DNA from 3 places in the Pantoea sp. B9002 genome. Region 1 is predicted to be linked to each of the others. Evidence: riboswitches for the same ligand, from Rfam matches in the RefSeq annotation. Region 1 holds a riboswitch; each other region holds the start of a gene.
What was found. A riboswitch is a leader RNA that binds a small molecule or an ion and turns the genes downstream of it on or off. The one in region 1 is predicted to bind thiamine pyrophosphate.

Region 1 (6,748 bases):
GCGGTGGTTCACTTTAAAAGTACCAAAACCAACCAGTTGTACAGCATCACCTTCTTTCAGAGACTCAGTGATCGCAGCCAGGGTAGATTCCAGCGCAGTCTTAGCCTGGGTTTTAGACAGGTCAGCTTTCTCTGCGATCACATCAATCAGTTGAGTCTTGTTCATAAGTTATCCTTAAAGTGTATTTATCGCTTGCTAAGCAACGAGTGCGAGGGAAAAGCCATTCTCAGGCCTTGTTCAGCCGGCACGCACCGATAGCCACAATTTTCAGCCCCCCAAATGTAGACCAGACAGGGGGCCGATGTGAAGCCTCCAGGCGCGGTAATTCGGGCCTGAAGTCACGTTTTCTTGCCTTATTGCTGAAAAAGTATACCGATGTTACTGATTCCCGCTTCGCGCAGGTCTGCACGCAGGCCTTTAATCAATTCCAGGTCGCGCTCCTCGCACTCTGACAGCAGGCGGAAAATCTCCCACTGCAGGTCCCATTCATCGATGACAGCCTGATTTCCGCGCAGCTCTTCGTCGGTCATTTCGCGACCGGCTTGCGTCATTTCCAGAATCGCCACGGTGGTGATCGATGTGCGGCTGACTTCAACGGCGTGCTCCAGCGTTTCACCGCTGAGCTGTGCATGCAGCAGTTCACTTAATGCAACGCAGGCATCAATCGCCGGATGTACACCGTAAACCTCAAAATCGTCACCATCAGGGATCGCCGCTTCAAATTTCTCCAGCTGACCGTCGAAATTGATTTTGGCATCTTTAACCGTCAGGCTTTCCCAGATGAGATCGAGGATGCGGCGATAGAGTTGCGGATCGGCGAATTCGGTCTGCTGACAGAAAGCCCAATAGTTGGGGAACATACGCTCGCAAAGGCAGGCCATGAAAGTCATATGCTGCCAGCTTTCAAGCTTCGCCAGACGCAAATGGACGGGATTCTGTAACATCAAACTTACTCTCAATAGGTTAGCTGGCGGCAGTGTACCGCAAAAGCCGGGCACAAACAGCGTTAAGGCGTGTTTTGCCAGCGCAGAAAGGCCGGGCGTCCGGAGGCGACAGCATCCGCCCAACGCGTCGGTTCAGGCAAACGGTAGCCTGCGGTACAGGCTTCCACCCAATGCAAGGCGCTATCCATGCTGACGCGATGCCCGGTCGAGATAAACAGCGGATTACAGCGCGCTTTACTGCGCCATACCCAGCCAATCTGTTCACCTTTGTCGAGCAGCGGCTGACGACTGCCTGGCTCGGCGTCCAGCTCAGCAAAACGTCCGCACAACCGCTTCTTCGCCACGCCAATGGTGGGCACATCCACCAGCGAACCGAAATGCGCCGCCACGCCAAGCCGACGGGGATGGGAAATACCATGACCATCCACAAACAGCAGATCGGGCAACTGGGAGAGCTGCTGCCAGGCTTCCAGCAGCGCTGGCATTTCGCGGAAGGATAAGAAGCCCGGAATATAGGGCATGGTGGTGGCTACGCGTGCAATGCGATGTTCCACCATCTTTAAGGATGGATACTCGAGGATGACCAGAGCCGCACGCGTGATCTCGCCACCCTGTTCAAATCCCACGTCGGCACCACCAATAAAGCGCGGCGGCAGCACGTCGAAATCATCCTGCCGCACCACATCAGCAGCGCGCTGTAACTGTTCCTGACGAAGTGCGGCTAAATCCACTATCAGCCCTGATGATACGGACGTGACAGACGATGCACCGCTTCAACAAACGCGCCGGCATGCTCAGGTGGCACATCTGGATGGATGCCGTGGCCCAGGTTAAACACGTGGCCTTCGCCCGCGCCAAAACCTTCGAGAATCCCGGCCACTTCCTGCTCGATGCGCGCAGGCGGTGCATACAGCATGGAAGGATCCATGTTGCCCTGCAGCGCCACTTTGTCACCCACGCGACGACGCGCATCGGCGATATCGGTGGTCCAGTCGAGTCCCAGCGCATCACAGCCGGTCGCGGCTATCGCTTCCAGCCATTGGCCGCCGCCTTTGGTGAACAGCGTAATAGGAACGCGGCGACCTTCGTTCTCGTGCAGCACGCTATCGACGATTTTGTGCATGTAATAGAGCGAGAACTCGCGATAGTCGCGGCCAGTCAGCACGCCGCCCCATGTGTCGAACACCATGATCGACTGCGCGCCAGCTTTGATCTGCGCATTCAGGTAAAGAATCACGCTGTCGGCCAGCTTATCCAGCAGCTTGTGCAGGGTTTGCGGCTCGGCGTACATCATCTTCTTAATTTTGGTGAACGCTTTGCTGCTGCCGCCTTCAACCATGTAGGTTGCCAGCGTCCACGGGCTGCCAGAGAAACCGATCAGCGGCACTTCGCCTTTCAGGTTGTGACGAATGGTACGCACCGCGTTCATCACATAACCGAGTTCTTGCTCTGGATCCGGCACCGGCAGCTTGTCGACATCCGCACGGCAGGTGATTGGATTGGAGAAGCGCGGGCCTTCGCCGGTCTCAAAGTAGAGCCCAAGTCCCATCGCATCTGGAATGGTGAGGATATCGCTGAAGAGGATTGCCGCATCCAGCGCATAGCGACGCAGCGGTTGCAGCGTGACTTCACACGCCAGCTCAGCATTCTTACACAGCGACATAAAATCACCGGCTTCAGCGCGCGTGGCTTTGTACTCCGGCAAATAGCGCCCGGCTTGTCGCATCATCCATACCGGCGTGACATCTACCGGCTGACGTAACAGGGCGCGCAGATAACGATCGTTCTTCAGTTCACTCATAATGGGCTCTCTCATGCTAAGGCCGGCAGTGTAGCATTTTCACGCCGCGCTGGCGCGACACAGGGCAACGGTATCTTCAATCAGGCGACGCGCCACCGTACCAGGCGGCGGCAACAGCGGCAGATCGTCATAGCGATACCAACCGGCATCCAGCAGCTCTTTGCCGTCGTGTTGCAGATCGCCGCCGTCATATTCCGCCATATACGCCATCATCAGAGAGTGCGGGAACGGCCACGGCTGCGAGGTAACGTAACGCACGTTTTTTACCCGCACATTGCTCTCCTCCATTACTTCCCGCGCAACCGCTTGTTCTAAGGTTTCGCCCACTTCGACGAAGCCCGCCAGCACGGTGTAGATGTTGTTACGGTGGCGCGCATGATTGGCGAGCAGGATCTCATCGCCACGGCGGATAGCCACGATGATGCACGGCGCAATTTGCGGGTAATAGCGCTCGCGGCAGTGATTGCACAAACAAGCGAACTCGCGTTTGCTGATGTGCATCTCATGGCCGCAATAGCCGCACCAGCGATGCGAGCGGTAAAACTCCGCCAGCTGCACGCCACGTCCGGCGATTTGGAACAGGCCGACATCCTCATCAATCAGTTGGCGCACGGAGCCCATGCTATCCGGACGCGATTCGCGTACCAGCCAGACATTCTCGCCCTGCCACTCGCCGATCAAAATCGCGTTGCTGCCGTTGAGGCCAAAATCGGTGGCTAAGCCATGCGGCAATTCGCCCTGCGGCAACCAAAGTTTTTGCTCATGGCTGACAACCCACCATCCAGCGTCTAAGCTTGAGATCTCACGTTGCATCTTAATCGTTGTCCTTAGCGTCAAATCGCACGCTGAAATCCTAATATTAAGTTTGTAATAAACAACTATAACCTACCTGGAGCCCCATATGCTTAACCAGTTAGAGAACCTGACAGAGCGTGTTGGCGGCGGAAATGAATTGGTTGATTCATGGCTGCGCGCCCGTCGACAGCTGCTCGTCACTTACTACGAGCTTATTGGCATGAAGCCACAAAAAGATGCGTTATCCACGCTGGATGAACAGGCGCTGGATGCATTTTGTCACAACCTGGTGGATTACCTGTCTACTGGCCATTTCAGCGTGTATGAACACATCATTAGTGAGATGCAGGGTGATAGCCCATTAATCGTGGCCGCGCAGATTTATCCGGCACTTGAGGCGAATACCGACCGCATCATGCAGCTCTACGACAGCCATCTGCAGCAAGCGATTAACGATGATAATTGCGTGGATTTTCAAACCGCACTCTCCGAAGTCGGCGAAGTGCTGGAATCGCGCTTTACGCTGGAAGATAAGCTGGTGCAGCTCGCCTGGGACAACCAGCTGGCGCGTCCGCCGGTTGCCAACGACAGTATCATCGCCCGCCCGGCTTAACATCCCGAAGATGTAAAAAACTTGTTATTCAAGAAAAGCCCTCTTATGCTGAACGGGCTTTTTTTAATGCCTCTTCCTGAACCTGAAGAGTCAAATTTTGCGATATAAGCGTAGCGTGCGCAGCGAGTTCACGCTCGGACAGCGCGCAGGGACCGGAGCGTACACGTAGTACGTGACGGTCACGAGCACTGCCCGGGCGTGACATAGCAAGCAAAGTAGCTTATATCGTAAAACACCAACTTGTCGGAGTGCCCTTCGGGGCTGAGACCGTTAATTCGGGATCCGCGGAACCTGATCAGGTTAGTACCTGCGAAGGGAACAAGAGTAGACATTATCAGCACGGTGCATGTTGGCGCCCGGCACCGTACCTGTTACTCCTTCCGAACTCTGGACAAGCAACTTCCAACCTTTACCGGAAACTTGCTATGTCTGCTAAAACTTCTCGTCGTGAACAACGCGCTCAGGCGCAAGAATTTATCGATTCCCTGCAGGGAACCGCTTTCCCCAACTCCAAACGTATCTGGATCACCGGCAGCCGCGCGGATATTCGCGTGCCGATGCGTGAGATACAGCTCAGTCCGACACACATTGGCGGCAGCAAAGAGAATCCGCGCTATGAGCCGAATGAAGCGGTGCCGGTTTACGACACCGCCGGTGCTTATGGCGATCCTCAAGCCACTATTGATGTGCATCAGGGGCTCGCAAGACTGCGCGCCAACTGGATCGAAGAACGCGGTGACAGCGAAACCATCCACCAGCTGAGTTCCAGTTACACTCAGCAGCGTCTGGCGGATGAAGGCCTCGACCATCTGCGTTTTGAGCATCTGCCGCAACCGCGCCGTGCCAAAGCGGGTCACCGGGTTACTCAACTGCACTATGCGCGGCAGGGCATCATCACGCCGGAGATGGAGTTTATTGCGCTGCGTGAAAACATGGGCCGCGAGCGTATTCGCGGTGAAGTGCTGCTACAGCAGCATCCGGGCCACAGTTTTGGCGCTAACTTGCCGGAAAATATCACCGCGGAATTTGTCCGTCAGGAAGTCGCCAGCGGCCGCGCCATCATCCCCTCTAACATCAACCATCCCGAATCCGAACCGATGATTATCGGCCGCAACTTCCTGGTGAAGGTGAATGCCAACATTGGCAACTCTGCGGTGAGCTCATCAATTGAAGAGGAAGTGGAGAAGCTGGTGTGGTCAACGCGCTGGGGCGCAGACACCGTGATGGATCTCTCTACTGGCCGCTACATCCATGAAACGCGTGAGTGGATTTTGCGTAACAGCCCGGTGCCGATTGGTACGGTGCCGATTTATCAGGCGTTGGAGAAAGTGAACGGCATTGCAGAAGATCTCAACTGGGAGATTTTCCGCGACACGCTTCTGGAGCAGGCGGAACAAGGCGTTGACTACTTCACCATTCACGCCGGCGTGCTGCTGCGCTATGTGCCGATGACGGCCAAACGCCTGACCGGCATTGTGTCGCGCGGCGGCTCGATTATGGCGAAATGGTGCCTGTCCCATCACACCGAAAGCTTCCTCTATCTGCACTTCCGCGAGATTTGTGAAATTTGTGCCGCCTACGATGTGGCGCTGTCGCTCGGCGACGGCCTGCGTCCCGGTTCGATTCAGGATGCCAACGATGAGGCGCAATTTGCTGAACTGCATACGCTGGGCGAACTGACCAAAATCGCCTGGGAATACGATGTGCAGGTGATGATTGAAGGTCCGGGCCATGTGCCGATGCAGATGATTCGTCGCAATATGACCGAACAGCTTGAGCACTGTCACGAAGCCCCGTTTTACACGCTTGGCCCGCTCACCACCGATATCGCGCCCGGCTATGACCATTTCACTTCCGGCATCGGCGCGGCCATGATTGGCTGGTTCGGCTGCGCCATGCTGTGTTACGTGACGCCGAAAGAGCACCTCGGTTTGCCGAATAAAGAGGATGTGAAGCAAGGGCTGATCACTTACAAGATCGCCGCACACGCAGCGGATCTGGCGAAAGGTCATCCCGGCGCACAGATCCGCGACAATGCGATGTCGAAAGCGCGTTTTGAATTCCGCTGGGAAGATCAGTTCAATCTGGCGCTCGATCCACACACCGCACGCGCCTATCACGATGAAACCCTGCCGCAGGAATCGGGAAAAGTGGCGCACTTCTGCTCGATGTGCGGCCCGAAATTCTGCTCGATGAAAATTACGCAGGAAGTGCGTGAGTTTGCCGCCCGCCAACAGGCTGAAGCTCAGCCGATTGAGATGGGTATGGCGCAAATGTCGGACGCCTTTCGCAATCGTGGCGGCGAGATCTATCACGCTGCCGATACCCTTAAAGAGGAAAATGTATGACCAACGCCTTTCCTGCCACGGCCCCAAAACTGGGGCTGTATCCGGTTGTTGATAGCGTGGAATGGATCGCGCGCTTGCTGGAAGCCGGTGTGCGCACCATACAGCTGCGCATCAAAGATTGTGAAGATCATGAGGTGGAAGATGCGGTGCGCGAGGCAATTGCACTCGGCAAACAGTATCGCGCTCGCCTGTTTATCAATGATTACTGGCGCTTAGCCATTAAATATCACGCTTATGGCGTGCACCT
Region 2 (6,748 bases), on a different contig from region 1:
TAAACAGCGTTTGCCGATGCAGGTTATGCAGCGCCACCACATCGTCGTCATACAGCCGAATATGGCCGACGCCTGCGCCCACCAGCTGCGGCAGGAGCGTGGCGCCAAGTCCGCCCGCGCCCGCCACCAGCACGCGCGCGTTAAGCAGTTTCTGCTGCCCTGCTTCACCGATTTCCGCCAGCATCATCTGGCGTTGATAACGTTGCATATTTGCCGTCCTCAACTCAGATTTGCCAGGCCGAAGATCGGCGTGGACGCGGCGGCCATATCGCGCTTCTCCATCAGTCCGGCAGCGCGCGCGGCCTGTCCGGCTTCAATCGCCAGCCGGAAAGCGTTGGCCATGCCGATCGGATCGCCGGCTTTGGCGACGGCGGTGTTAAGCAGAATGCCATCGAAGCCCATCTCCATCGCCTGAGCCGCCTGCGACGGCGCGCCAATGCCAGCATCAATGATCAGTGGAATATCGCTGAACCACGCACGCATGGCGCGCAGGCCGTCGATGTTGCGCAAACCCTGGCCAGAACCAATCGGCGCGCCCCACGGCATCAACAGTTCGCAACCCGCCGCCAGCAGCTTTTCGCCGACGATCAGATCTTCGGTGGTGTACGGAAACACCTGAAAACCCTCTGCGCTGAGGATGCGCGCGGCTTCCACCAGCGCGAAAGGATCCGGTTGCAGCGTGTCGGCGTGACCAATCACTTCCAGCTTGATCCACGCGGTGTTGAACAGTTCGCGCGCCATGTGCGCGGTAGTGACGGCTTCCTTCACCGTGTGACAACCGGCGGTATTCGGTAACACACGGATGTTAAGTCCGGTCAGCAGTTCGCGGAAAGCCGCGCCCGCCGCGCCTTCGCGCCGTAAACTAACGGTGATGATGTCGGTACCGGAGGCGGCAATCGCCTGCTGCAAAATGGCAGGCGACGGATAGCCGGCGGTGCCGAGCAGAAAGCGTGATTGCGGTTTAAAATCGTAAAACATCGCTTAACCTCCCTGCATCGGTGACAGCACTTCGAGCTGGCAACCTTCATCCAGCCGCTGCGTGTCGTACTGACTTTTTGGCACAAACGCACCGTTGTAGGCGGTGGCGACGCAGGCCACATCAATTTGCTGCTCGATCAGCAATTCGCTCAGGCTCGTTGCCTGGGTGCTGATGGCGCGGCCGTTAAGCTGAATATTCATTGTTGAGTTCCCCAGAAATGCGCTGCATCAGCTGCTCTGCCAACATGGGTGCCAGCAGAAAACCGTGGCGATACATGCCGTTGAGATAAAAGGTGTGATTGTGATAGTGGATTTCCGGCAGATTTGCCGGATAAGCCGGACGCAACCCGCTGCCGCTCTCAATCACGCGTGCTTCGGCTAAGGCGGGATGAATGGCGTAGGCGGCGCTGAGCAGCTCCATCATGGCGCGCGCGCTGATGGCGCTGGCATCGTCGCTCTCAATCATGGTGGCGCCGAGCATAAAGTGGCCGCCGCGACGCGGCACCAGATAGCAGGGAAAACGCGGATGCAGCAGACGAATCGGGCGGGAAAACTGCACTTCATCGCTGTGCAGAATCAGCATCTCGCCGCGTACCGCACGCAGGCGCGGCAGTTGCGGCGCAGCGTGGATGCCGCGACAATCGATAATCTGGCCGCCTTGTGCGTGGTTGCTGAATGACACGCCGCGCGCGATCAGCGCGTCACGCATCTCCTGCAACGCCAGACGCGGATCGAGATGCGCCTCACCGGCGAAAAAAAGACCGCGCGCAAAGCGCCCTTCCAGCGCCGGTTCGATGTCGGCGGGTTCGACCCATTGATGCTGCTCAGTCATGCGGGCGAAACGGTTGAGTTCCTGGCTATCGCGCGGCGGTGCAACCACTAACGTGCCCTGATGCTCGACGCTGCTGACGCGCTGTTGCCACCATGCGGCAGCATGTTGCCCAAGAGTGATGACGTCACGCGGTGCACTTTCGGCTTCACACCAGGGCGCGAGCATGCCGCCAGCAAACCACGATGCCGGGCGGCGCGCGTCATCGCCAATCACCTCGACGTCTTCGCCGCGTTCCGCCAGCAAAGTGGCTACACACAAACCCGCCACGCCGCAGCCGAGTACGCTCCAGCGGCTCACAGCGCCGGTTCCAGGATGTTCAAACAGGGGGAATTCACATCGGCCTCTCAGTGTTAGCTGAGACCCGCAGATACAGGAGAAGGGAAATGGCGCATCCATCGAGCTTGCCTGAGCGCCAGACAGCCCAATGAAAAAGACTGTCAGTCTTCCTACGCCAGTATCAACTGGGTCAGGTTCAAAGGGTCGCTAAGCCGCGCAGTGCGCTATTAGCCTCTCAGTCTCTTTGGCGAGACTCCCCCGACGCGTCTATTTGTATTGCAGGCGCTGGTCGCCGTCAAGCGCGGAATAACCTGACGGTTTACAGGGAAATAAGCAGCAAGGCATTTATCGCTACCTGGGCTTTGTGGATCACAAACGTAACATATGGTATACAAACACATTATTGCTGAGAGTGGATTTCTCTCTAATTTTATAAACAGGTGATGTCGGAATAACCATGAACAATATTAAAATTGCATTTATTAAAGCCGGCTGGCACAAAGAAATTGTCCATAATGCCTTGGTGGGTTTTGAAAAAGAATTAGCCGATCAATCCGTTGAAGCGGAATTAAAAGTGCTGGAAGTGCCTGGTGCATTTGAAATGCCGCTGCTGGCAAAGCGTCTGGCCGAAACCGGCAAGTACGATGCGATTGTCTGCGCCGCGCTGGTGGTTGACGGCGGTATCTATCGCCATGATTTCGTTGCCGCTGCGGTAGTTGATGGCCTGATGAATGTGCAGCTGACCACCAACGTACCGGTGTTCTCCGTTTCATTAACCCCACATAATTTCCAGCCGGTTGATGTTATCGAAAACTTCTATACCGAGCATTTCATTAAGAAAGGCAAAGAAGCGGCGCGCGCGGTGCTGGCTATTCACAATCTTTCAATTGATTGATGCATTAAAAAGGGAGCACCTCAGCAGGCGCTCCCTTTTTATTAATTATGCCTTTCAACAGTTAATATTCAGAATAGTGCCAGCCTCGCTTGATTCAATGTTTCACACTCATCAAATGATTACTCTTCATATCTCGGCGCGTTTCAGACGGATTGATATCGCACTCCTTAGGCAGCATTAGCGTAAAGATTCCGGCAATCACCAGCGAACCCGCCAGCCAGCAGATCGCCACGTTTTGGCTATACAGCAGCGTCATGATCCCGACTAAGTACGGTCCGCAGAATCCGCCCAGATTACCCAAGCCATTGATCACGCCGCGCGCGCTGCCCGCCACTTCCGGCGCAGCGATACGTCCGGGAATCGACCAGAACGGGCTGGTTGCCGCTTTAAGGAAGAAGCCGCACACCACCAGCGCGATATAAGCCGCCACCACGTTGTCATGCAAGACCACCGACGCCAGCAACGCGGCGGCAAAGCAGAACAGCGACACCATCACCCACAAACGGCGCTTGCCGGTGCGATCGCTTAACCATGAAATGGCGTAGATGCCGAGCACCGTCGCGACAAAAGGAATCGCCGCCAGCAGGCCAACGCCCGCCATATTGGTGCCGGTGAGATTTTTCAGGATACTCGGCAGCCACAGCGTGTAACCGTAATCACCGGTTTGATAGAAGAAATTGAGCGCCACTAATTTCATCAAACCCGAGTTGCGAAACACCGCTTTCAACGGCGCTTTGCTGACCGGTGCCTTTTGCAGATGCTGGGCCTTTTCGCGCGCCAGTTCGCGCAGCAGATACTCCTTTTCACGCGCCGGTAACCAGCGCGCGTCCTCTGGACGATCGGCGATCACCAGCCACCACACCAGCAGCACCACCGCAGAAAGCAGGCCTTCGATAATGAACAGCCAGCGCCAGTCCAGCACATTAATGATGTAACCCGATATCGGCGCGGTAAACATGCCGCCTAACGGCGCAAACATCATGACAAAGGCATTGGCGCGACCCAGCTCTTTTTCCGGGAACCAGTTGCTGACCATGGTTAACACCACCGGCAGCATGCCACCTTCGGAAATCCCCAGCACGAAACGCAGCGCCAACAGCTGATAGTGATTGGTGACAAAACCGGTGGCGATGGAGACTACCATCCACGCGGCCAGCGACCAGGCAATAAAGCGTTTGCCGCTGCCATTCACCGCAATACGTCCACCCGGCACCTGTAAAAACAGATAGCCGATAAAGAAGATGCCGCTGACCACGCCGGCCATTTGGCTGGTGATCGCCAAATCCTGGTCCATGCCGCCAGGCAGCGCAAAGCTGATATTGACGCGATCCATGAATGAGACAATGCAGGTGATAAGAATTGGGGCGATGACGCGATACCAGCGCGTTCCGGGGATTTTTTCTTGCATGCTGCCCTCTCCATGTTAAGCCGTGATGCTTAGGTTCATTGGCTAACTATTAAAGAGAGTAAGGAAATAATTATTGCGATCTTAATCACTGCAATTAATGTTAAGAAAAAGTGTTACATACGCTGTGATCGCGCATAAAAAAAAGCAGCACGATGGCTCGCACTGCTCTTTGACCGCTTTTTAATCATTAACGCTGTGGATGATTCACTTCCAGCGGACGCAGATCAAACACCAGCACTTCCGCATCATCACCGTTAGCGAACTGCAGCGCGCTTTCGTTGCGAACGCGTGCGCCGTCGCCTTCTTTGAACGTCACGCCGTTCACTTCGATGCTGCCGCGTGCCACGTGAATGTAGGCGTAACGATCGGTATCCAGCGCGAGGGTTTGCTGCTCGACGCCGTCGAACAGTCCGGCATAAATGCGGATGTCCTGACGCACGCTGAGCGAACCGTTTTCCCCTTCCGGCGAAATAATCAGACGCAGCTGACCACGTTTGTCACTTTCCGCCACCGAAATCTGCTGATAACCCGGAGGCGAATTACGTTCGCCAGGCACAATCCAGATCTGCAGGAAGTGCACGTTATCCGTTTTTGAGTGGTTAAACTCGCTGTGCGTGACGCCGCTGCCGGCGCTCATCAGCTGCACATCACCCGGCACAATCACCGAACCGGTGCCCATGGAATCTTTATGCTCCAGCGCGCCTTCCAGCACATAGGAGATGATCTCCATGTTGTTGTGCGGGTGCGCACCAAAGCCGCGACCCGGTGCGACGCGGTCATCATTGATCACCAGCAAGTCTGAGAAGCCGGTTTGTTTTGGATCCCAGTAACTGGCGAAAGAGAACGTATGATGCGAATTCAACCAACCGTGGTCACCCACTCCGCGTTGTTCTGACAGGCGTTGTTCAATCATGGTCTGCTCCTCAAATTTGCTGTTGGGGGGCGATTGCCCTTCCCGTTGCAAACAAGTATACGTAAACTGATTTGCCTAACAATGCGTCATAATGACAATGACTGTCACCGATAAGTAGACAATATGCAGATTGAAGATCTCCGTATTTATGTTGCCGTGTTCAAAGCCGGTAACTTCACCGCCGCCGCCGAACAGCTGATGCTGTCGAAGCAGTATGTCAGTCGCCGCATCGCCGCGCTGGAGGAGTCGCTCGGCGCGCGGCTGTTAAATCGCAACACGCGTAAGCTGTCGGTGACCGATAACGGCCAGCTGTTTGCCCAGCACGCGCAGCGCATTCTCGATGATGTGCAGGAAGCCGAGCTGGCGGTATCGGGGCGTCGACAGGTGCTGCAGGGCAGCTTCCGCCTGAGCGTGCCGATGTCGTTTGGCATCAGCCATCTGTCGCCGTTTATTGCTGAGTTTCTCAGCCAGCATCCGGGTTTGCAGTTTCAGGTTGAGCTGGCGGATCGGCATGTCGATATGGTTGGCGAAGGATTTGATATGGCGATCCGCATCGGGACGCTGCCGGATTCGAGTTTAATCGCCAAGCGGCTGGGCGAGTTTCGCCGCGTGATCTGCGGCAGCCCATCATACCTGCAGGGCGCAGGCGCGCCGCGTACGCCGGAGGAGCTGAGCGAGCATTTGTGCCTGCGCTATGGACGCGAAAGCCAGACCGGCTGGGAACTGTTTAACGGCGACCAGCGCAAAGTGATTAGCGTGCATGGGCCGATGGTGAGTAATAACGGGGAAATGCTGCGCGACGCGGCGGTGGCCGGGTTGGGTTTGATTCTGCTGCCGGAGTTTATTGTGGCGCCAGCGCTGGCAAGCGGTGAGCTGGTGACGGTATTAGAAGAGTGGCAGCCGACCTCGCTGCATCTTAATGCGCTCTATCCGCAACATCGTCAGCGCAGTGAGATCAATCGGGTGTTTATGACGTTTTTGCAGCAGAAGTTGGCGTGATTGGACCAGGTGCGCATCGCGCATCGCACGATTTTGTAGGGTCGCCATTTATGGCGTAATGCTCGTCAGTTAAGACATGAAAACCCGTAATTACCGAGAGCACACACTGTAGCGGCGCAATTCATTGCGCGATAAATCGCGCCGCTACGGAAGGTGCGGTGATTTGATACGGCGCTTAACTGATCGGCATTACGCCATTCATGGCGACCGCAACCTTTTAATGACTTTCGTGCGCGAAGGTAATCGATTTACGGCGTGCATCGCGCATCGCCACCGCATGGATCAGCAGACCCAACACCGCCAGAATCGCGCCCACCCAACCGGTGGATTGCCATCCCAGACCAGCAGAAATGGTCACGCCGCCCAGCCATGCGCCAAGCGCGTTGGCGAGGTTAAACGCCGAATGGTTCATCGCCGCCGCCATGGTTTGCGCGTCACCGGCGACAT
Region 3 (6,748 bases), on a different contig from region 1:
GACGGTCGCTTTATCCGTGAAGCGGTAGAAATCGCCGTGGTACGCCGCGCCGCGCAGGAGATTGGTGTGACGGGATTGATGGCACTGGAGCATAACCTGCAGCTGCAGCGTCTCGCCGCTGAACGTCATGACAGCCAGGCTTTTCTGGGGCTGGATGATGAGTTTCACCGTTTGATTGCTGAAGGGATTAATTGCCTGCTGGCGTGGGAAACAGTGGAAAACATCAAAGCCACCATGGACCGCGTACGCTTTCTGACCTTGAGCGAAGTGTCACCGCCGGAACGTTTGATTCAGCAGCATGAAGATATCTATAACGCGTTGAAAGCGCATGATGTTGACGCGGCTGAAAGCGCGATGCGCCGTCATCTGCAGGAGATGATTTTGACCATAACGCCGATCGCCGAGCGTAATAGTGAGTGGTTTGAGGCGCCGTAATTTAGTGCTCGCTGTCCCCCTCCTCGGTCCTCCCCCATTAATGGGGGAGGAAGATGCTGCAATATGTAAGTGTTGAAGCAGCATGTGGCAGCATCTCCTTCCCCCGCTTGCGGGGGAAGGCCGGGATGGGGGACAGCGAGCACTTATGGAGGAGGACCGAGGAGGGGGGCAGCCAGCACAAACCCACTCAATCAAGCAATCGTCACATCCTTCGACAGATACACATCCTGCACCGCATTAATCAGCTGCACGCCCTCTTTCAACGTCTTCTTGAACGCCTTGCGCCCCAGAATCAATCCCATGCCGCCGGCACGTTTGTTGATCACCGCCGTACGCACCGACTCCGCAATATCCGTTTCACCTGCAGAAGCGCCGCCGGAATTGATCAAACCCGCGCGCCCCATATAGCAGTTCGCCAACTGGTAACGCACCAAATCAATCGGGTTCTCGGTAGTCAGCTTGCTGTAAACGCGCTCATCGGTATGACCAAACTTCACCGCGTTATAGCCGCCGTTATTCTCCGCCATCTTCTGCTTCACGATATCCGCACCAATGGTTGCCGCCAGATGGTTGGCCTGGCCGGTTAAATCGGCACTGGCGTGATAATCGACGCCCTCTTTCTTAAACGCATCATTACGCAGATAAGCCCACAGCACCGTCACCATGCCCAGCTCGTGCGCACGCTCAAAGGCCGCGGAGATCTCTTCGATCTGGCGACGTGATTGCTCAGAACCGAAGTAGATGGTGGCGCCAACCGCCACCGCGCCCAGATTGAAAGCCTGTTCCACGCTGGCGTACAGCGTCTGATCGTATTGCGTCGGATAACTCAAGGTTTCGTTGTGATTCAGCTTCACCATAAACGGAATGCGGTGCGCGTAGCGACGTGAAACCGAAGCCAGCACGCCGTAGGTGGAGGCGACGCAGTTACAGCCGGCTTCAATCGCCAGCTCAACGATGTTTTTCGGATCGAAATAAGCCGGATTGGCCGCAAAGGATGCGCCCGCCGAGTGCTCAACGCCCTGATCGACTGGCAAAATCGATAAATAGCCGGTGCCCGCTAAACGTCCGGTGTTGTACAGCGTTTGCATGTTACGCAGTACGGTGGGAGAACGATTGTTGTCGATCATCACGCGATCAACATAATCCGCGCCTGGTAAATAGAGGCTATCCGCTGGAATGGTCATGCAGCGATGTTGAAGAAGGCTGTCCGCCTCTTTGCCCAATAACTGTACGATGTCCGTCATGTTCGCTCCTGATAAATGGCTGGATTGGAACCGGCCGTTGCCGATTCGCCCCCAACAGCCTGGACCGGAATGCGCCAGGCTGGCAAATTGCTGACTCCATTTTTCAGACGGATGCGCAGTGAAAAAGCGGCAATCTGGCGTTACGCCCTACCACCATTGATGGAAATGGTGCACCGGCCCAATGCCTTTACCGACCTCCAGCGAATCGGCGTGCAGCAGCGCCTGTTGCAGCCAGGCTTTGGCTTCAGCCACCGTTGCCGCCCAGTCATCATGACGCGGACGCAACGCCGCCAGCGCCGCAGAAAGCGAGCATCCGGTGCCGTGCGTGTGGCGCGTATTGACGCGTGGCGCGGTAAAGCGCTGACGTCCGTCGCGGGTAATCAGCCAATCCGGGCTTTCAGCATCGCTAAGATGTCCGCCTTTCATCAGCACCGCTTCGCAGCCGAGATCGAGCAGCGCATCGCCCTGCTGCAACATGATTTTCTCATCTTGCGCCATCGCGCGTCCCAGCAGTGCGGCGGCTTCCGGCAGATTTGGCGTGATCAGCGATACCTGCGGCAGCAGCAATTCGCGCACGCTGGCCACCGCATCCGGCGACAGCAGCGCATCGCCGCTTTTGGCAATCATCACCGTATCCAGCACCACAAACGGCAGGCTGGCCCGTTTCAGCCGCTCGGCGACCACTTCGACAATCGCGGTTTCGGACAGCATGCCAATCTTCGCGGCATCGATGCGCACATCATCCAGCACCGAATCGAGCTGTGCGCCAACAAAATCAGGTTCGATGCGATACACCGACTGCACGCCGCAGGTGTTCTGCGCCACCAGCGCGGTGATCACGCTGGTGCCATAAGCGCCCAGCGCGGAGAAAGCTTTGAGGTCGGCCTGAATACCGGCGCCGCCGCTCGGATCGGTGCCGGCAATAGTCAATGCGTTGATGCGTTTCATGCCTCTACCTCCAGCGTCCACAGCGTATCGAGGAAGGCGGCGGCAAAGCTGCCCGGCCCGGCGACCTGGCGAGCTGTCTGCTCACCCGCTAGCGACATCACGCGGCAGGCCGCAGCGACATGCTGCAGGCGATCGCCCGGCAAGCTGGTGCATGCGGCAACCACCGCCGACAGTGCGCAGCCGGTGCCGACCACGCGCGTCATCAGCGGGCTGCCGCCGGGGATGGCGAATGTCTGCGCGCCATCGGTGACGTAATCCACTTCACCGGTCACCGCCACAATGGTTTGGCAATCACGCGCCAGCTGCTGGGCGGCACTCAGCGCGGCATCGGCCTGATGCAGGCTGTCAACACCGCGTCCGCCGGTGGCCTGATGCGCCAGCGCAAGAATTTCTGAGGCGTTACCGCGAATCGCCGCCGGTTGCAGGCTGAGCAACTGTTGGCAGAAGGCGGTGCGCAGGGATAATGCGCCGACCGCCACCGGATCCAGCGTCCACGGCGTGCCTGCGCTTTGCGCCGCCTGCACCGCCGCCAGCATTGCATCACGACGATCGCGCGTTAAGGTGCCAACGTTGATCAACAACGCATCGGCAAAACCGGCGAACTGCGCCGCTTCTTCGGGATCGATTACCATCGCGGGCGAAGCTTGCAGTGCCAGCAGCACGTTGGCGGTAAAGGTTTGCACCACGTCATTGGTCATGCAGTGCACCAGCGGCGCTTGCTGACGCAGCAGTTGCAGAGAGTGCGCGAGTTGCGCGGGGGAAAGAAGGTCAGGCTGTTTCATAAGGCTCCCAACCGGCGATCAAGAAGGCGAATGCGGTCAGGCATCTGACTTCCCTACGCTGGCATTATCCAGATCAGGTCAGCGGGTGTATCTCAGCCCTGTATTAGAGGGGCACCCCGAGTCAAAACTACGTTGGCGAGCATAGGCAACAAGCCAGATGAAAGCAAGCAGTCGCCCCTTTCTCTGGAACCGGATCGCAAAGTTACACATTACAGGCTCCTCTAACTGATTGATTAAATTCCTTAAAAAACCCCTATTTTTGCGTGCCATGTCATACTTTGTAATAAATCCCATTGATAATTCGCGTCGCGAAAAATAGCATCCCCGGCAACTTGTTTCATGACGAAACAATACGGATTTATTAATTGTTTATGGAAGCATCACGGAGGATTTGCTATGCGTCGGATTCCACGCGCGCCGCTCTCTGCGGCAATTATCTCTGCCCTGTTTGCCGGTGCTTTTGTGCCGGTTCCCTCCGCCCACGCCGCGGGTTTTGTCGAAGACTCCACACTCTCTGGCAATCTGTTTTACTGGCAACGCCAGCGCGATCGCAAAGAGATGGATCCGCAAAAAGGCTCGTACGGTCAGTACGATGCCAATCTGCATCACGCCTCTGCTAACGCCAATCTCGACTTCTCATCCGGTTATGCCGGTGATGTGATAGGCCTCGATCTGGCGGCATTTGGCGCGCTGGAGCTAAGCAACGGCGGCCCGGCGGCACCGAATGAAATTGGTTTCAGCAATGCCCGTACGCGCTGGGATGAGGACTGGAGCGGAGATAAGAGCGGCTTAAGTCTTTATAAAGCGGCAATCAAGGCAAAATGGCAGGAAAACTGGCTGCGCGCAGGCTATCTGCAACCCACCGGACAGACGCTGCTGGCACCGCACTGGAGCTTCCTGCCCGGCACCTATCGCGGCGTTGAAGCCGGCACCACCTTTGATTTTAGCGACGCCGGCGCCCTTTCCGTCTCCTGGATGTGGACAGACGAATACAAAGCGCCGTGGTATCGCGACATGTACAACTTCCGCAAAGCCGATGGCGTAACGGAGATTCCGTGGCTGCAATCCTTTGGTGCCAAATATGATTTCAAAAACTCGCTGGTGCTGGAAGGCGCATACGGTCAGGCGGCGAATTACATGGATCAGTATTTTGCCAAAGCCTCTTATCAGCTGCCGCTGGCCGATGCACCGCTGCGCACTAGCTATCAGTTTTACGGCGCGAAGGATCGTGACAACAGCGGCGTTGGCCAGGTCAACGATGTTTACGATGGCCTCGCGTGGCTGCAGGCGCTGACGTTCGGCTACACGCTCGGCGCGTTTGATTTCCGCCTCGAAGGCACATGGGTAAAAGCCGAAGGTAATCAGGGCTTCTTCCTGCAACGTATGACGCCGTCTTACGCCAGCTCGAATGGCCGCATGGATGTGTGGTGGGATTCCCGCTCGGACTGGAACGCCAACGGTGAGAAAGCGCTCTTCGCTGGTGTGATGGTCGATCTGGGACACTGGCAATTACCGGGCTGGCAGGTCGGTACATCATACGCCTACGGTTGGGACGCGAAGCCTTCCACCAATCCCCTCTATGACCAAAACCAGCGCCTGAAAGAGTCCGCGTGGAGCCTCGACATGGTTTACACCATCCAGCAAGGCCGCGCCAAAGACACCCAATTCAAACTGCACTACACCCGCTACGACAATCACAGCGATCTTCCCAGCTATAGCGGTGGTTACGGCAACATCTTCCAGGACGAGAAAGACATCAAATTTATGGTCGTCGCGCCATTCACCCTGTTTTGACCCCGATCTGGCAGGAGCCAGAGACTTACCTCCGTGGAGAAGGATAACAGCATGAAAAAGTTAAAAATCAGTTTACTGGCGCTGAGCGTGATGGGCCTTGCCGCCTGCAGTTCATCCCCGCGCAGTAATCAGCAGGTTGTCGACCAAATCAGCCAGTTCGGCGTGCAGTATCAGGTCACTGACAACCAGGCGGCGGATCACGGCGTGAACTGCGCGAAACTCGGTGCCGATTGGGCATCCTGCAATACCGCCACCATCACGCTGACCAACAACGGCCCGGCGCTCACTAGTAAAAACTGGGCGATCTACATGAGCAACGTGCACGAAACGCTGCGGGTGGATAACGATCAGTTCAAAATGACCCATATCGTCGGCGATTTAACCCGTCTTGAACCGACGGAAAAATTCAAAGGTATCGCGGCTGGCGAGTCGATTGAGATCCCTATCGTCAACGAATACTGGCAGCTGTTTATCACCGACGTGATGCCACGCTGGTATGTCACCGCCGCCAATGCCACACCAAAAATTATCACCAGCACCGATACCGAAAACCTCAGCGACTTTGTTAAGCCTTTTGGTGACCAATGGAAGCGCATCGCCGACGATAAAAACGTGCTGATGCTGCCGCAAAGTCGCTTCACCAAGAATGCCGATGTGGCGCAACTGCCTGCCAGCGCGCTGCGCGGACAAATCACCCCAACGCCACGTTCGGTGAAAGTTCATGCGGCGGATGTCGATCTGAGCCGTGGCGTTGCCTTGCATCTTGAGGTATTGGCGAACAATCAAGCCGATGCGGTTAAACAGCGTTTCGATTTGATGGGGCTCAAACTGCAGTCAGCGGGTTATGCGGTTCATACCCGTATCGCCGTCAATCATTTCCAGGGTGCAGATGCGGTTTCCGGTGCTTATGAACTGCGTATTACGCCGCGCGGCACCGATATCATTGGTTACGACCAGGCTGGCGTCTATTACGGCTTGATGTCGCTACTGTCGCTGGTGCCGGCTGAAGGTAAACCGATTATCGCCACGCTTGAAGCGAAAGATGCACCTCGCTTTGCCTATCGCGGTGCCTTCCTCGATGTGGCGCGTAACTTCCACAGCAAGCAAGCGGTGCTGCGCATGCTCGATCAGATGGCGGCGTGGAAGATGAATAAATTCCACTTCCACCTGACCGATGACGAAGCCTGGCGTATCGAAATCCCCGGCCTGCCAGAGTTGACCGACGTGGGCAGTAAGCGTTGTCACGATCTGACAGAGCAGCAATGTTTGCTGCCGCAATTGGGCTCAGGCCCGTTCACGGATAACAACGGAACCGGACATTTCAGCCGCGCCGATTATATCGAGATCGTCAAATACGCCCAGGCGCGCAACATCGAAGTGATTCCGGAAATCGATATGCCCGCCCATGCACGCGCGGCGGTGATCTCAATGGAAGCGCGTTATCAGCAACTCATGAAAGCGGGTAAACCGCAGCAGGCCAGTGAATATCGACTGGTGGATCCAACGGATACCTCGAATACCCGTTCCGTGCAGCTGTACGACCGC

Region 2: it holds a riboswitch for thiamine pyrophosphate, as region 1 does, so the genes downstream of both, HX773_RS22875 (FAD-dependent oxidoreductase) here and thiC (phosphomethylpyrimidine synthase ThiC) in region 1, are expected to answer to the same signal.
Region 3: it holds a riboswitch for thiamine pyrophosphate, as region 1 does, so the genes downstream of both, thiM (hydroxyethylthiazole kinase) here and thiC (phosphomethylpyrimidine synthase ThiC) in region 1, are expected to answer to the same signal.

The regions. Positions count from the first base shown of each region.
Region 1 covers NZ_JACAPA010000040.1:15,134-21,881, reverse strand. The annotation lists gene hupA (nucleoid-associated protein HU-alpha) at 1-165, opposite strand, end outside; gene HX773_RS19445 (YjaG family protein) at 354-944, opposite strand; gene nfi (deoxyribonuclease V) at 1,007-1,675, opposite strand; gene hemE (uroporphyrinogen decarboxylase) at 1,678-2,745, opposite strand; gene nudC (NAD(+) diphosphatase) at 2,785-3,558, opposite strand; gene rsd (sigma D regulator) at 3,647-4,153, shown strand; TPP riboswitch at 4,388-4,488, shown strand; gene thiC (phosphomethylpyrimidine synthase ThiC) at 4,579-6,501, shown strand; gene thiE (thiamine phosphate synthase) at 6,498-6,748, shown strand, end outside.
Region 2 covers NZ_JACAPA010000054.1:50,628-57,375, forward strand. The annotation lists gene HX773_RS22860 (HesA/MoeB/ThiF family protein) at 1-208, opposite strand, end outside; gene HX773_RS22865 (thiazole synthase) at 220-978, opposite strand; gene thiS (sulfur carrier protein ThiS) at 982-1,179, opposite strand; gene HX773_RS22875 (FAD-dependent oxidoreductase) at 1,163-2,107, opposite strand; TPP riboswitch at 2,237-2,356, opposite strand; gene HX773_RS22880 (6,7-dimethyl-8-ribityllumazine synthase) at 2,544-2,981, shown strand; gene HX773_RS22885 (MFS transporter) at 3,076-4,389, opposite strand; gene HX773_RS22890 (pirin family protein) at 4,577-5,302, opposite strand; gene HX773_RS22895 (LysR family transcriptional regulator) at 5,426-6,301, shown strand; gene HX773_RS22900 (MFS transporter) at 6,519-6,748, opposite strand, start outside.
Region 3 covers NZ_JACAPA010000033.1:101,169-107,916, reverse strand. The annotation lists gene HX773_RS16355 (GntR family transcriptional regulator) at 1-435, shown strand, start outside; gene fbaB (class I fructose-bisphosphate aldolase) at 627-1,679, opposite strand; gene thiD (bifunctional hydroxymethylpyrimidine kinase/phosphomethylpyrimidine kinase) at 1,827-2,627, opposite strand; gene thiM (hydroxyethylthiazole kinase) at 2,624-3,409, opposite strand; TPP riboswitch at 3,443-3,538, opposite strand; gene HX773_RS16335 (OprD family outer membrane porin) at 3,806-5,203, shown strand; gene HX773_RS16330 (beta-N-acetylhexosaminidase) at 5,255-6,748, shown strand, end outside.